3 regions of the Klebsiella sp. PL-2018 genome follow, and region 1 is predicted to be linked to each of the others. Evidence: predicted binding sites of a transcription regulator. Region 1 holds the regulator's gene; each other region holds the start of a gene.

Region 1 (7,499 bases):
TGGGGAAGCTGATTTTCCAGACCGGCGCGTAAAACTTTATGGAAAAATATATCCAGCCGCTCACAATCCCACCAGCCGTCCATATAGCTCTCGCCTAACCCCAGCGACCCTTCCTGTAAAACGCGCTTAAAAAAGAGAGGGTTTTTAATTCGCAGGTCGGAGGGAGCAGGACCATTAATTTCAATGCCCGCACGGCCTAATAATTCAGCTGCAATTCGGTACCAGTCATCATTTGGTACACTTACTTCTTCTATACACGATGAACTCATAGCTTCTCCATCACGCCCAAGTGATCAGAACCTTAAAACAGCGTAGACGCTTTTTTGGCTTTGTGAGAAATCTCACGGATAATCCGTGAGGCTGCTATCCGACGTAGAACAGAGGAAGGGAGATAACCCTTGCCGAAAGGCCTTCCATGGTGAAACGGGATGCATCCTGCTCCCGTTAAAATCAATTAGTTTTCTATTTATGTGATGCCGGATCCAGTATAGGCCGCTAAAAACAGGCTTTCAACAAAAATATCTTAGCAAGCTAATTACTGGATCTTATCACTATCAGCACATTACCTTAAGCATGTGACGATTTTGTTGCCAGATGCGCGGCTTTGTGCTGCATGCGGTAGCCCATCCCGGCCAGCACGATGGAGACCAGCATCACGCTGGTGGTCGTTTGCAGCGGGGTGGCAATCAGCGTCGAGACCAGCAGGCTGGTAAGGAAACAGAGGCCAAGCTGCAGGGTGTTTTGCAGCGCAGCGGCGCGGCCGGTCGCCTGCGGGAATGGCTTCAGGGCCTGCGCGACGACGATAGGGTAAATACCGCCATTCACCACCGCCATGGCGCAGAACGGAATCATCAAACCAACGAGCGTGGCGTTTTCCCGCAGGCCTACCAGCCAGGTGGCGGCGACGCTGAGGGCGAAAATAGCCAGCAGCCAGGGCAGAATTTGCTGGCCCTGCCATTTTTGCAGCGCCGCGCGGCAGCCATAACCGCCCACCAGAAACGCGATAGTTTGCGGAACGTAGCTCAGGCCGATAACGGTCGGGCCATAGCCCATTTCATGAAGAATAAACGGCGACCCCGTCAGCCAGGCAAAAAAGCTGGCGGAACAGGCGGCGTAGATGAGCACGTTACCGCTATACTCGCGTGAGCGCAGCAGGGTGAGAAACGTGAGCTTCTGCTGGGCGCTGGCAACCGGTTTGTTCGCTGGCTTCAGGCGCAGGGCGGGCAGCATCAGCAGCAGGGTAATCGCGAACAGCACGGCAAAAATAGCCTGCCATTCAAAATGGACCAGCAGCCAGCTGCCGAGCAGCGGCGCCAGCGCGGGCGATAAACCGACCAGCGGCATAATGGCGGCGAAAATCCGGTTGGTTCTTTGCGCTGGATAATAATCGGTGACCATCGCCTGCCAGGTCACCGCGGCGGCGCAAACCCCCAGGGCCTGAATAAATCGCAGCGCGAGCATCAGGTTGGCATCGCGAACCCACAGCATCCCCAGACAGCCGATAGCAAAAATGGCCAGCCCGCTCAACAGCACCGGCTTGCGGCCATAGCGATCGGAAAGGGGCCCCCAGAAAAGCTGGCCCAGCGCAAAGCCTGCCAGGAACAGGCTCAGGCTGGCGCTGACGGAGGCCGCAGAAGTGTTCAAATCTTGTTGCATGGCGGCGAAAGCCGGAAGATACATATCGGTCGCCAGAAAGCCCAGTACGCTGAGTCCAGCCAGCCAGACTAAAAATCCTTTCCCAGGTTGTTGCATCATCTTCTCTTTTTATTGTTGCAGGTACGATGGCGCAGAGTGTAGGGAGTGCATTAAGGCTTGTGAAACGCTAATATTTGTCAGGTGAATTCAAAAATTTTGCAGGCAGAAAATGTGGTCCGAATACTCGCTTGAAGTTGTCGATGCTGTCGCCCGCAACGGCAGCTTTAGCGCCGCAGCGCAGGAACTGCACCGCGTACCCTCGGCCGTCAGCTATACCGTGCGTCAGCTGGAGGAGTGGCTGGCGGTACCGCTGTTCGAACGCCGTCATCGTGATGTGGAATTAACGCCGGCCGGCGTCTGGTTTTTACAGGAGGGGCGTTCTGTTATCAAAAAAATGCAGATCACCCGCCAGCAGTGCCAGCAGATAGCCAACGGCTGGCGCGGGCAGCTCTCTATTGCGGTGGATAATATCGTTAAACCCACGCGCATGCGGCAGATGATCGTTGATTTCTATCGTCATTTTGATGACGTCGAACTGATTGTTTTTCAGGAGGTGTTCAACGGCGTCTGGGATGCGCTCGCCGACGGTCGCGTGGAGCTGGCCATCGGCGCGACGCGCTCAATTCCGGTAGGGGGCCGCTACGCCTTTCGCGATATGGGAATGCTGAGCTGGGACTGCGTCGTCGCGAGCCACCATCCGCTGGCCAAAATGGCCGGGCCTCTGAGCGATGACGTCCTGCGCAACTGGCCGTCGCTGGTCAGGGAGGATACCTCGCGCTCGCTGCCGAAGCGGACCACCTGGCTGCTGGATAACCAGAAGAGGGTGGTGGTGCCGGACTGGGATGCCTCAGAAACCTGTCTCTCCGCCGGACTGTGCGTCGGTATGGTTCCCGGGCATTTAGCGCGCCCGTGGCTTGATAGCGGCGCATGGACGGCGCTGGAGCTGGAGAACCCCTTCCCGGACGCCGCATGCTGCCTGACGTGGCAGCAAAGCGATGCCTCGCCGGCGCTGCTATGGCTGCTGGATTACCTTGGCGATAGCGAAACGCTAAACCGGGAGTGGCTGCGGGCGCCGGAATGACCGACGCCGCGGGAAAGGTTAACGGCGATAATCAACAAACGGGCCGTCGGCCACGGAACGGCGCTCGACCAGGCGAGGGTGGACTTCAATCGACTGCGAGATTTCACGCTTATTAACGATGCGGTCCAGCAGCATGTTAAACGCCGCTTCGCCAAGAGAGTCTTTAGGCTGATGAATGGTGGTCAGCGCCGGGCTAAAGTAGCGGGCGTTGCGCACGTTATCATAACCGATCAGCGAAATATCCTGCGGCACGCGCAGACCCATTTCATCCGCCGCGCAGATGGCGCCCATCGCCATAATATCCCCGCCGCAGAAGATGGCCGTTGGGCGAGGATGCTGGCCGAGAATCTGCTGCATGGCGCGGTAGCCGGATTCCGGCTCAAAATCGCCCTGCACAATCCAGTTTTCCGGAACGCTAATATGCGCCTCTTCCATCGCTTTCATAAAACCTGCCAGCCGGCCTGCGCCGGTGTTACGCTCCAGCGGGCCGGGGATCACGCCGATATCGCGATGCCCGCGTTCAATAAGGTAGCGCCCGGCGATATAGCCGCCTTCAAAGGCGTTATCGACAACCGAGTCGGTGAAGTCGGCTTTTGCCTCGCCCCAGTCCATCACTACCATCGGAATATGACGATACTCTTCCAGCATGCTTAACACCGACTCCGGATACTCGGAGCACATCACCAGCAGGCCGTCTACGCGTTTCTGCGCCATCATTGACAGATAGGCGCGCTGTTTCTCAGGGTCGTTCCACGCGTTGCCGAGGATCAGGGTGTAGCCCTTCTGGAAGCAGCTCTTCTCGACGGCTTCGATAATCTCAGCGAAATAGGCCGCTTCGCTGCTGGTTGCCAGCAGACCAATAGATTTGGTGTGATTGACCTTCAGGCTGCGGGCAACGGCGCTGGGGGAGTAATGCAGTTCTTTTATTGCCGCCCACACCGCATTGCGCGTCTCTTCCGCAACGAATCGGGTTTTGTTAATCACATGTGACACTGTTGTAGTGGAAACGTTTGCGCGCTTCGCTACATCTTTAATAGTTGCCATTACTTCTCACTCCAGACCTTGACCTGATCGTCTGTTTATCGGTACGTAAACGTTTGCCTGTACACACCCTGGCGCCAAAATTGAGCATGGCATCACGTCGGGAAAACGACACAGAACGACAGGAAGGGGTCAATGGCCGATACGCTTTCAAATTAGCGTGGGATTTTGTCCGATCTTGGGGCAAAGGGGAAGAGCAAAAATGTGCATCACTCTAAATCTCGGAAGATTTTTACGCTATTCTGTGTAAAAATGAGCAAGCTCACTTTTCATGTGGGGATAATCAGGGGGAAAAATTGATGGATACAAATTTAAAGTTTTCGCTGACGACGACGATTATTGTTCTGGGTTTGATTGTTGCCGCAGGTTTGACCGCCGTACTGCACTAATTATGCGATAAGGGAGGGGCCGCTCTCCCTTTCTCTCCGCCATTATTATCATTTTCGCAAAAATCTTTTGCCATTTCGTTCACTTTTGTTTTTCTGTGATTGATGTCATGCTTTTGACTTCTGATGAGATGCCGTCGCGGAAGGCGGCCTGATGGAGTCCCTGCATGAAAATCAATTTTCCCCTGCTCGCGCTGGCGATCGGTGCCTTTGGTATCGGCACAACCGAGTTCTCCCCGATGGGGCTATTACCGGTTATCGCTAAAGGCGTGGACGTTTCGATTCCGGCGGCGGGAATGCTGATTAGCGCCTATGCCATCGGCGTGATGGTCGGCGCGCCGCTGATGACTCTGCTGCTCTCCCACCGCGCGCGCAGAAATGCGCTGATCTTTCTGATGGCGATTTTTACCCTCGGTAACGTACTCTCTTCCATTGCTCCGGATTACACCACGCTGCTGCTGTCGCGCATTATTACCAGCCTTAACCACGGCGCCTTCTTCGGCCTGGGTTCAGTGGTGGCGGCGAGCGTTGTGCCAAAACACAAACAGGCCAGCGCCGTGGCGACGATGTTTATGGGGCTGACGATAGCGAATATCGGCGGCGTTCCCGCGGCGACCTGGCTGGGCGAAACCATCGGCTGGCGGATGTCGTTTCTTGCCACGGCGGGGCTGGGCGTGATTGCGATTATCGGTCTGTGGTTTTCTCTACCGAAGGGCAGCGCCGGCGAGCGCCCTGACGTCAAGCAGGAGCTTTCCGTGCTGATGCGTCCGCAGGTGCTGTCGGCGCTGCTGACGACGGTACTGGGGGCAGGGGCGATGTTCACGCTTTATACCTATATTTCTCCCGTTTTGCATACCATCACCCACGCCTCTCCGCTGTTTGTGACCGCCATGCTGGTGCTGATTGGCGTCGGCTTCTCGCTGGGTAACTACCTTGGCGGTAAGTTTGCCGACCGTTCCGTTAGCGGGACGCTGAAGGGCTTTCTGCTGCTGCTGATGGTTATCATGCTGGCGATCCCGCTGCTGGCGCAATCGCAGGTGGGCGCGGCAATCAGTATGGTGGTCTGGGGCGCGGCGACCTTTGCGGTGGTGCCGCCTTTGCAGATGCGCGTGATGCGCGTCGCCCACGAAGCGCCGGGGCTGTCATCATCGGTCAATATTGGGGCTTTTAACCTCGGAAACGCGCTGGGCGCGGCGGCGGGCGGCGCGGTGATCTCTGGCGGCCTGGGCTATGCCTTTGTCCCGGTGATGGGGGCGATTATCGCAGGCGTGGCGCTACTGCTGGTGCTATTCAGCGGCCGGGCGCAGCCGGAAGAGGCGTTCGCCAACCGTTAATATTGCGTGAAGTCATACAATAACCGCAGAAGCTGCAAGGCTTCTGCGGTTTGCTTTTATGCAGCCAGATTAGCAGCAACAAACTTCCAGTTTACCAGCGCCCAGAAGTGCTCCAGATAGTTCGGACGGGCGTTACGGTAGTCGATGTAATAAGCGTGTTCCCAGACATCCACGGTCAGCAGCGGAGTTGCGTCGCTGGTCAGCGGCGTACCGGCGTTGCTGGTGGAGACAATAGCCAGGCTACCGTCGGCGTTTTTCACCAGCCAGGTCCAGCCTGCGCCGAAGTTTTTTACCGCTGCGTCGGTGAATTTGGCTTTGAAATCAGCGAAGCTGCCGAAGGACTTAGCAATAGCCGCCGCCAGTTCGCCTTGCGGTTCGCCGCCGGCGTTCGGCGCGAGGCAGTTCCAGTAGAAGGTGTGGTTCCAGACCTGAGCTGCGTTGTTAAAAACGCCGCCATCGGAAGAACGCACGATCTCTTCCAGGGTTTTGCCTTCAAACGGGGTGCCTTTGATCAGGTTATTCAGGTTGGTGACGTAGGCCTGGTGGTGTTTACCGTAGTGGTATTCCAGGGTTTCTGCGGAAATGTGCGGCGCCAGGGCGTCTTTTGCATATGGTAATGCAGGTAATTCGAACGACATTGCTACTCTCCTTTTTATAGTTTGCCTGCGTAATAACCATGTATTACGCAGGGTAATAATAGTAGCAAATTAAAAGATGTGGCAAAAGAGAGAGTTACCCTGCCGCCGCAGCGACAAGGCACAATTAGCGAATGGTTTTCGGCGTCATGACGCGACGCGCGCCAACGTAGTGGCGTACCCAGTAATCGTCGCTTAATGAGGTGATCTGAATATCGCGGCCGGTACGCGGAGACTGGATAAATTTGCCGTTGCCAACGTAAACCCCGACGTGATCGGCAGTGCCGCGCCCGCGGGTGCGGAAGAAGACGAGATCCCCACTTTGCAGCTCGCCGCGATCCACCGGACGGGCGTCGCGCAGGTGATACATCTCATTGGCGGTGCGCGGAATGTGAATTTTAACCAGGTCCTTATAGGCGTAATAGACCAGACCGCTACAATCAAACCCGGTACGCGGAGAGGTGCCGCCCCAGCGATAGGGTTTGCCAATCTGATCCATCAGCTTGGACATGGCGGTGCTTTGCGCCTTTTGTACCCGAGCTTTATGCGCGTCGGCAATGGTCAGCTGCGGCTCGTCGGCAACCGGTTTGCAGCGGGTTTTATAGCCTTTACGCACCACGCACTTTTTCTGCACGCTTGCGGTTGCCAGCTTGCTTTCCGCTATCGACCTTGTCGAGCTGGCGCACAGTTTTTTATAGCCTTTGCGTAGAACGCATTTTTTTGTGGCGCTGGCAGTCTGGCGTGACGCGGTTGATTTGCTGCGGCTGGCGGTCGACGTTTTCTTGCTGGGGGTTTTGGCGGTGGTTTTACTTTTAGAACTGGCTGCTTTTTTCTTACGCTCTGCGGTCGTGCCCTTGGCCGGATGCGCTTTTGGCGTGGCCGAAGCGTGCGTATGCCCGGAAGCATGCGCCAGCGGCGTAAGTGAAATAGATGTGAAAAGTAATGCACAGAGCGAAATCGCGATTTTGTTAAGACGCGCCACTGAGCAATCCCCTGATTAAATTACAGACATATACAGATGCCTGACGATGAATGACAAACCGCATCGATTCTAAAGCATAAAATCGTGGAGAGTTACTACTCTTTTGTATCTAACGTCTCGTTTGGTTAACATTTGCAAAAAAATGCTTCCGTCAGCGGTACCCGCGCGTGAAAAACGCGCAACGCGTTGCCGCGTATAGCAATAAAATGATATTTTTAAGGCAACTTATGCCGACAGAAGATAAAATGTGGCAAGTGAAAAAAATGTTATTATCGGTCCTGCGCCCAGGGCGCTACAATGACAAATTACTGCCGTAAAGAAGTTTAAGGAAGCACGACAATGAGC
Region 2 (7,499 bases), 1.8 Mb from region 1:
CTGATTGAGGAGCGCTCCCGCTACGCCAAATTGCAGCAGTCAAGCGATGCGGAGCTGGAGACGCTGCGTCATCAGGAAATTGAACTTCGCAGTCAGCTCGAACTGACGACCCGCAAGCTGGAGAATCTCACCGACATCGAGCGCCAGCTCTCCAGCCGTAAACCCGGCGGGAACTTCAGCCCGGACGCCGGGCACGGCGGCGAGAAGGTCCCGGAGGTGATTCATGACGATCCGTAAACCCGCCCGCCTGCTGCTGGTGGACGACGATCCGGGGCTGCTGAAGCTGCTGGGCATGCGTCTTGTCAGCGAAGGATACAGCGTACTGACCGCCGAGAGCGGGCCGGAGGCCCTGCGCACCCTGAGCCGTGACAAAGTCGACCTGGTAGTCAGCGACCTGCGGATGGACGAGATGGACGGCCTCCAGCTGTTCAGCGAAATCCAGAAGGTTCAGCCGGGAATGCCGGTGATCATTCTCACCGCGCACGGTTCCATTCCGGACGCCGTTGCCGCGACCCAGCAGGGCGTATTTAGCTTTCTCACCAAGCCGGTGGATAAAGACGCTCTGTATAAAGCGATTGATGACGCGCTGGAGCAGAGCGCGCCCACCACCGATGAGCGCTGGCGCCAGGCGATTGTGACCCGCAGCCCGCTGATGGAGCGTCTGCTGGAGCAGGCCGGGATGGTGGCGCAGTCGGACGTCAGCGTACTGATTAACGGCCAGAGCGGTACCGGCAAGGAGATTGTCGCCCAGGCAATTCATAACGCCAGCCCGCGCCGCGATAAACCTTTTGTCGCCATTAACTGCGGCGCGCTTCCCGAGCAGCTGCTGGAGTCAGAGCTGTTTGGCCACGCCCGCGGCGCTTTTACCGGCGCGGTCAGCAATCGCGAGGGGCTATTCCAGGCTGCAGAAGGTGGGACCCTGTTTCTTGATGAAATCGGCGATATGCCGGTGGCGCTGCAGGTTAAACTGCTGCGCGTCCTGCAGGAGCGTAAAGTGCGCCCGCTGGGCAGCAACCGCGATATCGACATTGATGTGCGGATTATTTCTGCGACCCATCGCGACCTGCCGAAGGCCATGGCGCGCGGCGAGTTTCGCGAAGATCTGTTTTATCGTCTCAACGTGGTGAATCTGAAAATCCCGCCGCTGGCCGAGCGTACGGAAGATATTCCGCTGCTGGCGAACCATCTGCTGCGCCAGTCCGCCGATCGCCACAAACCCTTTGTTCGCGCGTTCTCCACCGATGCGATGAAGCGGCTGATGGCCGCAAAATGGCCGGGCAACGTGCGCCAGCTGGTGAACGTGATTGAGCAGTGCGTGGCGCTAACCTCTTCGCCGGTCATTAGCGACGCCCTGGTGGAGCAGGCGCTGGAAGGGGAAAACACCGCGCTGCCGACCTTTGTTGAGGCGCGGAATCAGTTTGAGCTCAATTACCTGCGCAAGCTGCTGCAAATCACTAAAGGCAACGTCACGCATGCGGCGCGGATGGCGGGGCGCAACCGCACCGAATTTTATAAGCTGCTGTCGCGCCACGAGCTCGACGCTAACGACTTTAAAGAGTAGCTCCGTGTGATGACGCAAGTTATGATACGGTTAGCAACCGGTTACGCGACTAAAACAGGAACACCATGAAAAAGATTGATGCGATTATTAAACCCTTCAAACTGGATGACGTGCGTGAAGCGCTGGCCGAAGTCGGCATCACCGGGATGACGGTAACGGAAGTGAAAGGTTTTGGCCGCCAGAAGGGGCATACCGAGCTGTATCGCGGCGCGGAGTATATGGTCGATTTTCTGCCGAAAGTGAAAATCGAAATCGTTGTCACCGATGATATCGTTGACACCTGCGTGGATACCATTATCCGTACGGCGCAGACCGGCAAAATCGGCGACGGTAAGATCTTTGTCTTTGATGTCGCGCGCGTGATTCGTATCCGCACCGGCGAAGAAGACGACGCGGCGATTTAAGCTGACAAACCGAATGGCGGCCCGATAATTTCCGGGCCGCCTGCATCCATCGCTCTGTTTACAGCACCTTGTGCGGGCCGAAGCACTCGTAATGAATGTTGCCGCTGCTCACGCCCAGATCTACCAGCTGCTTCGCGGCAAACTGCATAAACGCCACCGGGCCGCAGAGATAGAACTGCATCTGCGGGTCGCCGATCTTGTCGGCCAGGGCCGATAAATCCATCAAACCTTCGCTGTCAAACGCGCCGGCGTCACGGTCCGTTTCGCTCGGGCTGCGGTACCAGACGTGAGAAGTAAACTTCGTCAGGGTTTCACCCAGCGCTTTCACTTCCTCCGCGAAGGCGTGCACGTCGCCATTCTCTGCCGCGTGGAACCAGTTCACCTGCGCCGGATGCTGTGCTTTTGCCAGCGTGTCCAGCATCGCCAGCATCGGCGTCTGACCGACGCCGCCGGAGAGCAGCGTGACCGGCGTTTCCGGCGCCACGTTGAGGAAGAAATCGCCGGCCGGCGCGGCCAGGTAAATCACGTCGCCTTCTTTCGCAGAATCATGCAGCCAGTTTGAAACCTGGCCGCCGTTTTCACGCTTAACCGCAATGCGATAGCCTTTGCCGTCGGGTTTGCGGGTCAAAGAGTACTGACGAATTTCCTGATGCGGAAAGCCTTCCGGCTTCAGCCAGACCGCCAGATACTGGCCTGGATGATATTCCGCTACCGCGCCGCCGTCGACCGGCTCAAACTCAAAGCTGGTAATCAGCGCGCTGCGCGGCGTTTTTCTGACGATGCGGAACGCGCGGGTGCCTTCCCAGCCGCCGGTTTTACTGGCGCTTTCGCTGTAGATTTGCGCTTCACGATTAATAAAGACGTTGGCCAGCACGCCGTAGGCCTTGCCCCAGGCATCCAGCACTTCCTGACCCGGGCTGAACATCTCGTCAAGGGTGGCCAGCAGGTGGGTGCCGACAATATTGTACTGCTCGGGCTGGATCTGGAAGCTGGTGTGCTTCTGGGCGATTTTTTCCACCGCCGGCAGCAGGGCGGGCAGGTTCTCAAGATTGCTGGCATAGGCGGCAATGGCGTTGAACAGCGCCTCGCGCTGGTCGCCGTTGCGCTGATTACTCATATTAAAGATTTCTTTGAGTTCGGGATTATGAGCAAACATGCGGTCGTAAAAATGGGCGGTCAGTTTCGGACCGGTTTCAACCAGCAGAGGGATGGTGGCTTTCACCGTAGCGATGGTTTGCGCGTCGAGCATAGCAGCTTCCTTTATAGGTTATCTTAATGATGCATTTAAAATGCATCTTATAAAAATAACCCTGCTTTGTAAATGGTTCTTTAACACTTTCCCATAAGGCAGTTACAACATGAATTATTTGCATCACAAACCTGAAAAGAAATCCGTTGATAATCGAAGGTGCTTTATTGCTCAAAGCCTTGTGTAACGCGGAGCCAATCGTTTGCGTAAAATCCTTTGTCAAGACCTGTTATCGCAGAATGATTCAGTTATACTGTGGGCCGTTGTCCAGGTGGACCGCCTTTTTAGGCCGAAATTTTATTGTTAGCTGAGTCAGGAGATGCGGATGTTAAAGCGTGAAATGAACATTGCCGATTATGATGCCGAACTGTGGCAGGCTATGGAGCAAGAAAAAGTACGTCAGGAAGAGCACATCGAACTGATCGCCTCCGAAAACTACACCAGCCCGCGCGTTATGCAGGCGCAGGGCTCTCAGCTGACCAACAAATACGCTGAAGGATATCCGGGCAAGCGCTACTACGGCGGCTGTGAATACGTCGATATCGTAGAGCAGCTGGCTATCGATCGCGCCAAAGAGCTGTTCGGCGCTGACTACGCTAACGTGCAGCCGCACTCCGGCTCCCAGGCTAACTTCGCGGTCTATACTGCACTGCTGCAGCCGGGCGATACCGTTCTGGGTATGAACCTGGCGCAGGGTGGTCACCTGACTCACGGCTCCCCGGTCAACTTCTCCGGCAAACTGTACAACATCATTCCTTACGGCATCGATGAGTCCGGTAAAATTGACTATGAAGACATGGCTAAGCAGGCTCAGGAACATAAACCGAAGATGATTATCGGTGGTTTCTCCGCTTATTCCGGCGTGGTTGACTGGGCAAAAATGCGCGAAATCGCTGACAGCATCGGCGCATACCTGTTCGTCGACATGGCCCACGTTGCCGGTCTGATCGCCGCTGGCGTTTACCCGAACCCGGTTCCGCATGCTCACGTCGTGACCACCACTACCCACAAAACCCTGGCCGGTCCGCGCGGCGGCCTGATCCTGGCGAAAGGCGGCAGCGAAGAGCTGTACAAAAAACTGAACTCTGCCGTATTCCCGAGCGCCCAGGGCGGCCCGCTGATGCACGTTATCGCGGCGAAAGCCGTTGCGCTGAAAGAAGCGATGGAGCCGGAGTTCAAAGTTTACCAGCAGCAGGTAGCGAAAAACGCGAAGGCAATGGTAGAAGTGTTCCTGAACCGCGGCTACAAAGTGGTTTCCGGCGGCACTGAAAACCACCTGTTCCTGCTGGATCTGGTCGATAAAAACCTGACCGGTAAAGAAGCGGACGCTGCGCTGGGCCGTGCTAACATCACCGTCAACAAAAACAGCGTGCCGAACGATCCGAAGAGCCCGTTTGTGACCTCCGGCATCCGTATCGGTTCTCCGGCGGTCACCCGTCGCGGCTTTAAAGAAGCGGAAGTGAAAGAGCTGGCCGGCTGGATGTGCGACGTGCTGGACAACATCAATGACGAAGCGGTCATTGAGCGCGTGAAGGGTAAAGTGCTGGATATCTGCGCACGCTTCCCGGTTTATGCGTAAGCGTTAGCGTTGACATAAAAAAGGCCGCTGATGCGGCCTTTTTTGCGTCTGTTGATTAGCGGCGGTCGAGCGAAATCGCTCCGGGACCGGTTATCGCCAGCAGCAGGAAGGCGCCGGCAATACTGATGTTTTTCCAGAAGTTAATCATGTTCGGCAGAACCGCATCGCCGGTCATATCCCAGTAGTGATGGCCAATCACCGCGGTACCGAGGGTATAAAAAATAAAGATCACCGCCAGCGGGCGGGTGAAAAAGCCCAGCACAATTAAAATGGCCGCCGGCACTTCCATAATAATGGCAATGATGGCCGCAAGCGTTGGCATCGGCGCGCCGGAGGAGGCCATGTACTGCACCGTGCCGCTAAAGCCGAGCAGCTTGGGATAGCCGAAAAGAATAAACAGCACCACCACCGCGATACGCGCAATCAGCAGCAGCAGAGAGCGGGAGGAGCCAAAGTCAAAGTAGCGTAGAGTGTTCATAATCAGCTCGTTATGAGAGACGTGTGATTTAAACGTAATACACAAATTTGCGCTCCGCCACGTCCGCTGACGATTAACGCAGCGTTTGCAGCTGTTCCTCCACGTACAGATAACCGATCCCCATCAGCTGCTGGGCGCGGGTCAGTTTGCCAAAGCCGATTTGAGTGGCGTGCGCTCGCGGCGTATCGCCGTGGTCAAAGGGATTAAAGCCGGTTTGTTTAACGATACTTTCCAGCCATTGTTCGCCAAAGGCGCAGCTGCGTCCGTATAGCCAGATCTGATTAATATTCAAAATATTTAAGAAATTATAAAGGCTTAAGCCAATGGCGTTGGCCGCGCTATCAACCCATGCGCGAATATGCACGTCTCCCTGTTCCCAGGCTTCAATGAGCGATGCCGTGGTTAATTGCTCGGGAGAGCGCTGCGCTTCCGGCTGCGTTTTGAGCCACATCCGCGCCTGCTTTTTCAACGCGCTGAGGGACGCTACGGTTTCGAGGCAACCGTATCTCCCGCAGTCGCAGGCCTTGCCGTCAGGATTCACAATCGTGTGTCCTATCTGCCCGCTGCCGTAGAGGCTTCCTCGATAAATCTGATCGTTAATCACAAATGACGAGCCGATACCGTAATCGACGTTAATCACGCAAAAATCCGGCTGTATACCCTGATGCTGCCACTTCTCCGCCAGCGCCAGCATCACGCAGTCATTATCCACCCGCACCTGCACGCCGAGCTGTTCCTCCAGCAGATACTTTATTTCAATCGGCGTTTTCCAGCGCGCCTGGGGCATGGTTTGTGACACCCCGGTTACCGGATCAACCTGCCCATGAACGCCAAGCGCGAGATTGATGCTGTGCTGCGGGTAGCGGCGGTGTATACCTCGCCAGCATTCCACGATGGCCTCCAGAAGGGCCTGCGGCGTGGGGGCATCGATGGGCAAATGCTGGTGGCCGTCAACCGCCAGCAGTCGGGCATCGGCAAGCTGATACTCAATGCTGGTCGGCGTGATATTCATGCATAGCGTCCAGGCACCGTGTTCGGGGATCTGGTAGCTTCCGCTGTTCACGCCGCGCTTGCTCATTTTTTCCGTGGAATGGCCGATCAATCCCTCGCTAAGCAGTTCGGCAAGAATGTTGCTCACAGCCGGAATAGAGAGCCCGGTGAGCTGGGAAAGCTGGGATTTACTGAGCTGTTTCTCCCGCCAGAGGTGGGAGAGAAAAATAGATTTGTTGGCCTGCCTGACCCGGGCGTTATTCAAACCGGTGCGCTGCATACACTTAACTCCCTTAACTATATTGCGTGAGCGTTGCGCATTTTAGCAGCTAAATGGCGATATAAACTCCTCTCATAGCAAGTTTTACTTTATTTCGTTTAGTGGAGGCGTCATGTACGGTTCGGTTAAGGTCTGGCAGGAAACAATCACATTACCTACGTGGACGACGGGGGCGGAGGATCCGAACCCCATGTTTCTGGAAAAGCGCGTTTATCAGGGTTCCTCCGGCAACGTCTATCCCTACGGCGTGATAGATACCCTGACCGGCAAGCGTGAAATGCGCGATTATCAGGCAGTATGGATGGAGAATGATTTCATTCGTATCATGCTGCTGCCGGAGCTCGGCGGACGTATTCACCGGGCGTATGACAAAGTCAAACAGCGCGATTTCGTCTATTACAATGAAGTCGTTAAGCCCGCCCTGGTAGGGCTACTGGGGCCCTGGATCTCCGGCGGTATCGAGTTCAACTGGCCGCAGCATCACCGACCGACGACCTTTATGCCGGTCGATTTTTCGATCCAGCGCGGGGAAAACGGCGTGCAAACCGTATGGATGGGGGAAGCGGAGCCCATGCGCGGTTTGCAGGTCATGACCGGGTTTACTCTCTATCCTGACCGCGCGCTGATTGAAATTACCGGTAAGGTTTTTAATGGTAACGCAACGCCGCGTCATTTCCTGTGGTGGGCCAACCCGGCGGTCAAAGGCGGCGATGCTCACCAGAGCGTGTTTCCACCCGACGTCACCGCCGTATTCGATCACGGCAAGCGCGATGTTTCCGCTTTTCCCATCGCCACCGGCACCTACTACAAAGTGGACTATTCTGCGGGCGTCGATATCTCCCGTTATAAAAACGTTCCGGTACCCACCTCGTATATGGCGGAGAAATCGGACTACGACTTTGTCGGCGCTTATCACCACGACGAGCGCGGTGGGCTGCTGCATGTTGCCGACCATCAC
Region 3 (7,499 bases), 2.9 Mb from region 1:
GCATTCCCACCGGTCCAAGCAGCCATCCCCAGACCAGCAACGAGAGGAAAACCACCAGCGTAGACATGCCCAGCCGATGGCCCATCATGCGGGGTTCGAGAATATTGCCGATAATCATGTGCACGACTAAAAAGAGTGCGCCGACCAGCAGGCATTCATAATATCCGTTAAAAAGTAACGCCTGGATCATCGGCGGGACGGCGGAAATCACCGAGCCAATGTTAGGCACATAGTTCAGCAGAAAAGCCAGCACGCCCCACATCAGCGCAAACTGCACCCCCATTAGCATCAGCCCTAACCAGATAATCACCCCGGTCCACAGGCTAAGCAGCGTTTTCAGCGCCAGATAATGCGAAACGCCTTTTAACGCCCGATGAAGACCGGCGATGTGGATTTGCGGGTTGTTGAGGGCAAAACGGAGTTTATAGGGCACATGCCGGACTTCAAAAAGCATAAATACCACCGTCATAACCAGCAGAACGACGCTGGCCATGGCGCCGGACAGCCCGGTCATCAGGGTGGTCGTGAACGTCATCAGCTTGTCGGAGTCTATGCGTTGCAGCATACGCTCCGGGGACATATGAATATGCAAAAAGGGCAGCGCCTCCTGCAGCCGCAGGACTTTTGCCGTCAGCTCTTTATTATATTTTGGCATCATGGCGACAAATTCGTTAACCGACGCGGCCAGTACGCCAATTAACGCGGTGAGCACGATCAGCATCACCACCACCACGATAGTAATGGCGACCGGGCGACGCACGCCGCGGCGAATAAACCAGGTGACCAGAGGGTTGAGGACAATGGCGAAGAACAGCGCCAGTAATAGCTGCACGATGATATCTGCCGCGGCGTGAATACCGGCGAGGATAACCACCAGTGACGCCAGTTTGAGCAGAATATGCATGCCCGTTTTATCGGGCTGAGGGGTTGTCATTCACTCTTCCTTTCTATGATTTTCATTAAGAGCCCACTCCATTAGGGCTATTTTACTTGCCATTTTGAACACGGGCAGTGCTCGACAAAATACGAAAGTATTTTGAACGCCCTTCAGGGCGGCCCGGAGGGCGAGCGTAGCGAGTCAATCCTCACGTACTCCGTGTACGCTCCGGTTTCTGTGCGCTGTCCGTGTTCAAACTGCCTGCGACAATAACGCCTGGTGGGATAGGCTCTAAGTGTAGCGGCTGGCTTGCTGCCAGGAATCCTAATCTGGCTGCTGATTTATAACGTGTGGCGTGGTAGAAATGAAACACAGTTGTAAAAATCTGGTGGAACCCGATGCCCGAAACCGTCGCCGAACCGGCGCTTAATGGATTGCGCCTCAATCTGCGGATTGTCTCTGTCGTGATTTTTAACTTTGCCAGCTACCTGACCATTGGCCTGCCGCTGGCGGTATTGCCCGGCTATGTTCATGATGTGATGGGGTTTAGCGCCTTTTGGGCCGGGCTGGTGATTAGCCTCCAGTACTTCGCTACGCTGCTCAGCCGCCCTCACGCCGGGCGCTATGCCGATCTGCTGGGGCCAAAAAAGATCGTCATTTTCGGCCTGTGCGGCTGCTTTCTGAGCGGACTCGGCTATCTGCTGGCGGCGCTCTTCGGCGGCTTGCCCGTGGTTAGCCTGGCGCTGCTGTGCCTTGGCCGGATTATCCTCGGCATCGGGCAGAGCTTCGCGGGAACCGGCTCAACGCTGTGGGGCGTCGGGGTAGTCGGTTCGCTGCATATCGGGCGGGTCATATCCTGGAACGGCATTGTCACCTACGGAGCGATGGCGATGGGCGCGCCGCTCGGCGTGCTCTGTTACTCGCTGATTGGCCTGCACGGGCTGGCGTTGACCATTATGGCGGTCGCGCTGGTGGCCGTGCTGTGCGCGTTGCCGCGGGCGGCGGTCAAAGCGGGCAAGGGTAAAGCGATGTCGTTTCGCGCGGTGCTGGGGCGCGTCTGGCTCTACGGCATGGCGCTGGCCCTGGCTTCGGCGGGTTTTGGCGTTATCGCCACCTTTATCACTCTGTTTTATGATGCTAAAGGCTGGGACGGCGCGGCCTTCGCCCTGACGCTGTTTAGCTGCGCCTTTGTCGGCACGCGCCTGCTGTTCCCCAACGGAATTAACCGCCTCGGCGGGCTGAACGTGGCGATGCTCTGTTTTGTCGTCGAGATTATTGGGCTGCTGTTAGTGGGCCTGGCGGAGACGCCGCTGATGGCGAAAATCGGCACTTTCTTTGCCGGAGCCGGTTTTTCGCTGGTGTTCCCGGCGCTTGGCGTGGTGGCGGTGAAGGCCGTACCGCAGCAGAACCAGGGGGCGGCGCTGGCAACCTACACGGTATTTATGGATCTCTCGCTGGGGATCACCGGTCCGCTCGCCGGGCTGCTGATGGCGTGGGCGGGCATTTCATCGATCTATCTGGCGACGGCGGGGCTGGTTGCGGTGGCGCTGCTGCTGGGATGGCGGTTAAAAAAACGGCCCCCGGTCGGTGAACCGGAGGCCGCGGCGTCAGGTCAGTAGTTACTGGATGACGAGGGTGTTGATAATGTTTTCCGCTTCGGTCTGCGCCTGCTGCTGGTTATCCGCTGGCAATGTGATTTGCAGCGTCAGCAGTTTGTCATCAACCTTGCCGAGAAGGACGGAAGACCAGGCGGTCTGACCCTTGGCGGAGATGATGCTGTCCAGCTGTTGCAGCGTGTGGCCTTTGATCTCAATGGATTTATTGCTCACGACCTGCAGCTGCGGGTCGCGGCTGCGCTGCTGCTCTTCCAGACGCTGGCTCATCACCGCCAGCTCCTCGTTGGTATTGTCACCCACAATCACGATCACCGCTTTCTGGCCGGTGGCATCAGAATAGACGTGCATATTGTTGGCCTGGGTGCCCAGCTTGCCGCTCTGGTCGGTCATACCGGCTGGCAGGGAGAAGCTCAGTTTGCCATCCAGCAGACTAATAGGTTGCCCGCTGGCGTTGCTTTCCGCAGCAGCCCCGGCAGTCGGCGTTTTTGTATCGCTGTTATCACAGGCCGCAAGACCTACAACCAGCAGGCCAATACCGACATATTTAACCAAATTGCGCATTGACATCTTCCTTTCGATAAACGGCCATTAACGGCTCATTCGCTTATCTTATCACATCGTTTCGTGAGTACTCTTAACCTGGCTGCAATGCGGATAAATCAGATTTATCTGCCAGTTTTTTCAGCAGCATATTCAACAACATGCCGTACATCGGCAGGAAGAATACGATGCTAATCAGCACCTTGAAGCAGTAGTCGACGATGGCGATTTCGCCCCAGTGCGCCGCCATAAACGGGTCCGGGCTGCGCCAGAAGGCGATAAAGAAGAAGGCCAGCGTATCGCTGACGTTACCAAAAAGGGTGGATGCCGTGGGCGCCAGCCACCAGCGGCGGTTTTGACGCAGGCGGTTAAAGACGTGGACGTCGAGGATTTGCCCCAGCGCGTAGGCCATAAAGCTGGCGGCGGCGATACGGGCGACAAACAGGTTAAAGCTGGTTAATGCGGCAAACCCCTGCCACTCGCCCATATAGAACAGCGCGGAAACCCCGTAGGAGATAACCAGCGCCGGGATCATGACCGCGAGGATAATGCGTCGCGCCAGCGGAGCGCCGAAAATCCGCACCGTCAGGTCGGTGGCGAGGAAAATAAACGGAAAGCTGAATGCGCCCCAGGTGGTATGAAAACCAAAGATGGAGATCGGCAGCTGCACCAGATAGTTACTGGAAGTGATGACCAGCAGATGGAAAAGCGATAGCCAGATCAACGCTTTTTTACGCTGTACGGTAGTAAACGGACTCATATTGTGACCTTTTTAGTGGTTGGGGTGAGGGAACCCAATAAAAACGGCTGCATGATACTGCGTTGCGAGCGTATTGCAATGGTTGTTTTTCGCGCAAACGTTAACCTGGCTTGCGTACTGGCGAACTGGGGGTAAACTAGGGCCGTTTTGTTAATGTGAGATGAAAATGAGCGAACTTTTCTCCAGCCCTGACCATACGCTTGATGCGCAGGGGCTTCGTTGCCCGGAACCGGTGATGATGGTGCGCAAGACCGTGCGTACGATGCCGGTGGGCGAGACGCTGCTAATCGTGGCCGACGATCCGGCGACGACCCGCGATATTCCCGGTTTCTGCCGCTTTATGGAGCATGAGCTGCTGGCGCAGGAAACCGAGGCGCTGCCGTACCGCTATCTGATCCGTAAAAGCCACTGATCCAGGCTACAAAAAACCAGACCGCGCGAACCTGTAGCCCGGGCAAGGCGCGTCAAGCGCCGCCCCCGGGTATTGTCCCTACTTCTTACGTAACAGCCGCAGCGCGTTAGCGGTGACCAGCACCGTCGCCCCGGTATCCGCCAGCACCGCCAGCCACAGGCCGGTGAGGCCGAGCAGGGTGGTGACGAGGAAAATCCCCTTCAGACCCAGCGCGATAGCGATATTCTGCCGGATATTGGCGTGAGTGGCGCGCGCCAGCGAAATCATCTGCGCCAGTCCGGTGAGACGGTTATGCGTCAATGCCGCATCGGCGGTCTCCAGAGCGACGTCGGTGCCGCTGCCCATCGCGATGCCAATGGTCGCCGCTTTCATTGCCGGCGCATCGTTGATCCCGTCGCCGACCATGGCCAGCGGAGACTCGGTGTTGAGCGCCATCACCGCCTGCACTTTATCCGCAGGCAGCAGCCCGGCGCGGAACGCCAGCCCCAGTTCGCTGGCGATAGCCGCCGCCGCGCGCGGATTGTCGCCGGTCAGTATGATTCCCTGAACGCCTAACTGATGGAGTTCATCCACCGCCTGGCGAGCATCATCGCGTAGCGTATCGCGCAGCGCCACAATCCCCAGCAGCGCCTCATCGCGCATCACCAGCACCACGGTTTGCCCCGCGCTCTCCAGCTGCTGAATAGGTTCATCGTACTGTGGATCGCGGTTTTTACCCGCGGCGCAAATCAGCACCTGACGTCCTTCAACCTGCGCCTCAATGCCGGATCCGGCCAGCGCGCGCTGGCCGCTTGCCGGCGGAATGACCAGCTGGCGCTGCTCCGCCTCACGTACGACGGCCTGGGCTAACGGGTGGCTGGAGCCTTGCTCAACGGCGGCCGCCAGCGCCAGCAGATCGTTTTCGCCGATGTCTGCGGTCGTCATCACCGCGGTGACGCGCGGCTGGCCGATGGTCAGGGTGCCGGTTTTATCAAACGCCACCTGGCGCACGCGGCCCAGTTGCTCCAGGGCCGCGCCGCCTTTAATCAGCGCGCCGCGACGCGCCGCCACCGCCAGCCCGGAGGTAATCGCCGCCGGAGTTGAGATCACCAGCGCGCACGGACAGCCAATCAGCAGCAGCGTTAAACCTTTATAGATCCACGGCAGCCATGCGCCCGCAAACAGTAGCGGCGGAACAATGGCCACCAGCAGCGCGACCACCATAATCGCCGGGGTATAGATGCGGCTAAAGCGATCGATAAAGCGCTCAATCGGCGCGCGGCGCTCTTCCGCTTCTTCAATCAGCTTAAGGATGCGATCGATAGCGCTGTCGCCCGGTTCGGAGATCACCGTCAGCTGTACCAGACGATCGACGCTGGTCGCGCCGGCCGCCACGCGTTCCCCGGCGTTACGCTCCACCGGTACGGATTCACCGGTTAGCGCGCTCTCATCGAAGCTGGCGAAGGGCGAGAGCAGCTGGCCATCGGCGGGCAGGCGGCCTCCGGCGGCGACTTCAATCACGTCGCCGGGGCGCAGGTCGCGCTGGGCTACGGTTTCACGCACGCCGTCGCGCACGCGGATTGCCGTGTCGGGTTTCAGCGCCATCAAGGCGCTGACGCCTTGCCGCGCGCGGCTGGCGGCCCAGCCCTCAAGACGTTCGCCGATTAAGAACAGCAGCAGGACCATCGCCGCTTCGGCGGTGGCGCCGATAAACAGCGCGCCGATGGCTGCGACGCTCATCAGGGTTTCAATGGCGAACCAGCTTCCGCTTTTGATCAGGCGTATTGCTTGCCGGGCGACCGGCCACAGGCCGACCAGCGTAGTTGCGATGAAGGCAATTTCGCCCAGAGGCGGGCTGAACTGCTCCAGCCCCCAGCTGAGCGCCATCATGGCGACGAGGGTGAGGAGCGGCAGATTCTCGCGCAGCCACGAGGTGGGCTCCTCTGCCCGTGGCGCGTTTTCATCACGCAGCTGATAGCCCGCGGCGCGCACGGCGCTTTCGATCTGCGGACGGACATTGCCTTCGGCGTTGACCAGCAGCTTTTCGGTGGCGAACAGTACCTGCACCTGGCTGACCCCCGGCACCTGGCGAACGGCGGTTTCGACCTTGCGGGCGCAGGCCGCGCAGTCCATGCCTTCTACCAGCCAGCTAAAGCGCGCGTGACTCAGCGCATCGTTTTCAGCGGCGGTTTCGCTGCTGCAGGCGTGGTCCGCGCAGCAGCTTTCCGCAGGCTGCGCGGCAGGGGTAAATTTTAACGATGAGAAGTGTGGGACTTTTTTATCCTGCGATTCTGGAGCCGACATAGGACCCTCCGGGTAATGATAATTTTCTCATTACCCGCAGGATACACTCTGGAGTCGACTCCAGAGTCAAGCGCTTAATTACAAATAGAGCGCGCGGACGATCAGGAAGTGCCCGGCGAAGTAAAATGCCGAGGAGATCGCGTTGTCAGCGCGGAAGCGGCGGCGATAATGGCTGATGAGCCAGACCGCGTTGCCGAGCAGCAGGGATGCCGCGCCAGCGAAGCCGGACAGGGCGGTATCCGTCGGGCGGGCGAACCACAGCTCCCCGGCCAGCCAGACCATCACCAGCGTCATCGCGATAAAGGTAAACACCGGCATCCGCATCTCTTCCAGACGCGTCCAGATAATCGCCAGCAGCAGCGCGCCGAGGATCAGCAGCACCAGCGGCAGCGGCCAGAAGAAAGATAGCGTCAGCTGGCTGGCAAACCAGATGGTGTAGAGCAGATGCGAGAGAAAGAACGCCCCCACGGCGTACATTACCCGCTGCCGCGGCAGCAGGGTCAGCGCATCGCCGACCAGCGAGGCGCAAAGCCCGGCCAGCACCAGATAGCTGATGGCGTTAAACATCGGCGCTTGCCAGGCCAGTAACAGAAGCAGGATCAGCGTGACGGGTTTAAACACCCAGCGACGCCAGGCAGGCCCACGATAAGACGCATCGACGTAAAGCCATGCGGAGAAACAGACAGCAATAAATGACCAAAGCATAGTAAGTCCCTGTATCTGTTATCATTACGTAAGTGATTGTACTTACAGTACTGAATCTCAGTGTAGTGGTTTGCAGAGGAAGATGACAATGATAATCAAGCCACAGTATGCATATTCCTGATAATTCCTGGGGGCAAGGTGAATGAGTAAAGTTCCGCTGTTTTTTATGGTTGCCGTTGCCATCATTGCGATTGCCGCGTCGTATCGCTATGTGCAGCAGCGTCGGGAAAAAATGGATAACGATGCCGCGCCGCTGTTGCAAAAACGGGTGGTGGTGAGCAATAAGCGGGAGAAGGTGATTAACGA

What was found. The regulator PurR, encoded in region 1, represses purine synthesis genes. The targets are predictions, from matches to a motif close to CANGCAAACGTTTGCNTG.
Region 2: a site for PurR is predicted at 3,406-3,423, ahead of glyA (serine hydroxymethyltransferase). Genes of this name have one in related genera too.
Region 3: a site for PurR is predicted at 3,884-3,901, ahead of tusA (sulfurtransferase TusA). Genes of this name have one in related genera too.

Annotation. Positions count from the first base shown of each region.
Region 1 covers NZ_CP077673.1:2,565,661-2,573,159, forward strand. Annotated here, with positions in the region: gene cfa (cyclopropane fatty acyl phospholipid synthase) at 1-269, opposite strand, end outside; gene punC (purine nucleoside transporter PunC) at 568-1,752, opposite strand; gene punR (DNA-binding transcriptional activator PunR) at 1,865-2,776, shown strand; gene purR (HTH-type transcriptional repressor PurR) at 2,795-3,820, opposite strand; gene MKleb_RS11875 (cytochrome bd-I oxidase subunit CydH) at 4,117-4,206, shown strand; gene MKleb_RS11880 (MFS transporter) at 4,371-5,537, shown strand; gene sodB (superoxide dismutase [Fe]) at 5,594-6,175, opposite strand; gene MKleb_RS11890 (C40 family peptidase) at 6,300-7,154, opposite strand; gene grxD (monothiol glutaredoxin 4) at 7,494-7,499, shown strand, end outside.
Region 2 covers NZ_CP077673.1:4,381,336-4,388,834, reverse strand. Annotated here, with positions in the region: gene qseG (two-component system QseEF-associated lipoprotein QseG) at 1-237, shown strand, start outside; gene glrR (two-component system response regulator GlrR) at 224-1,561, shown strand; gene glnB (nitrogen regulatory protein P-II) at 1,627-1,965, shown strand; gene hmpA (NO-inducible flavohemoprotein) at 2,024-3,214, opposite strand; gene glyA (serine hydroxymethyltransferase) at 3,540-4,793, shown strand; gene MKleb_RS20480 (DoxX family protein) at 4,849-5,271, opposite strand; gene MKleb_RS20475 (ROK family transcriptional regulator) at 5,345-6,541, opposite strand; gene MKleb_RS20470 (DUF5107 domain-containing protein) at 6,654-7,499, shown strand, end outside.
Region 3 covers NZ_CP077673.1:5,484,589-5,492,087, reverse strand. Annotated here, with positions in the region: gene MKleb_RS25975 (AI-2E family transporter) at 1-934, opposite strand, end outside; gene MKleb_RS25970 (MFS transporter) at 1,276-2,496, shown strand; gene MKleb_RS25965 (DcrB family lipoprotein) at 2,497-3,054, opposite strand; gene MKleb_RS25960 (7-cyano-7-deazaguanine/7-aminomethyl-7-deazaguanine transporter) at 3,128-3,793, opposite strand; gene tusA (sulfurtransferase TusA) at 3,960-4,205, shown strand; gene zntA (Zn(II)/Cd(II)/Pb(II) translocating P-type ATPase ZntA) at 4,284-6,488, opposite strand; gene MKleb_RS25945 (lysoplasmalogenase) at 6,567-7,193, opposite strand; gene MKleb_RS25940 (DUF2500 domain-containing protein) at 7,336-7,499, shown strand, end outside.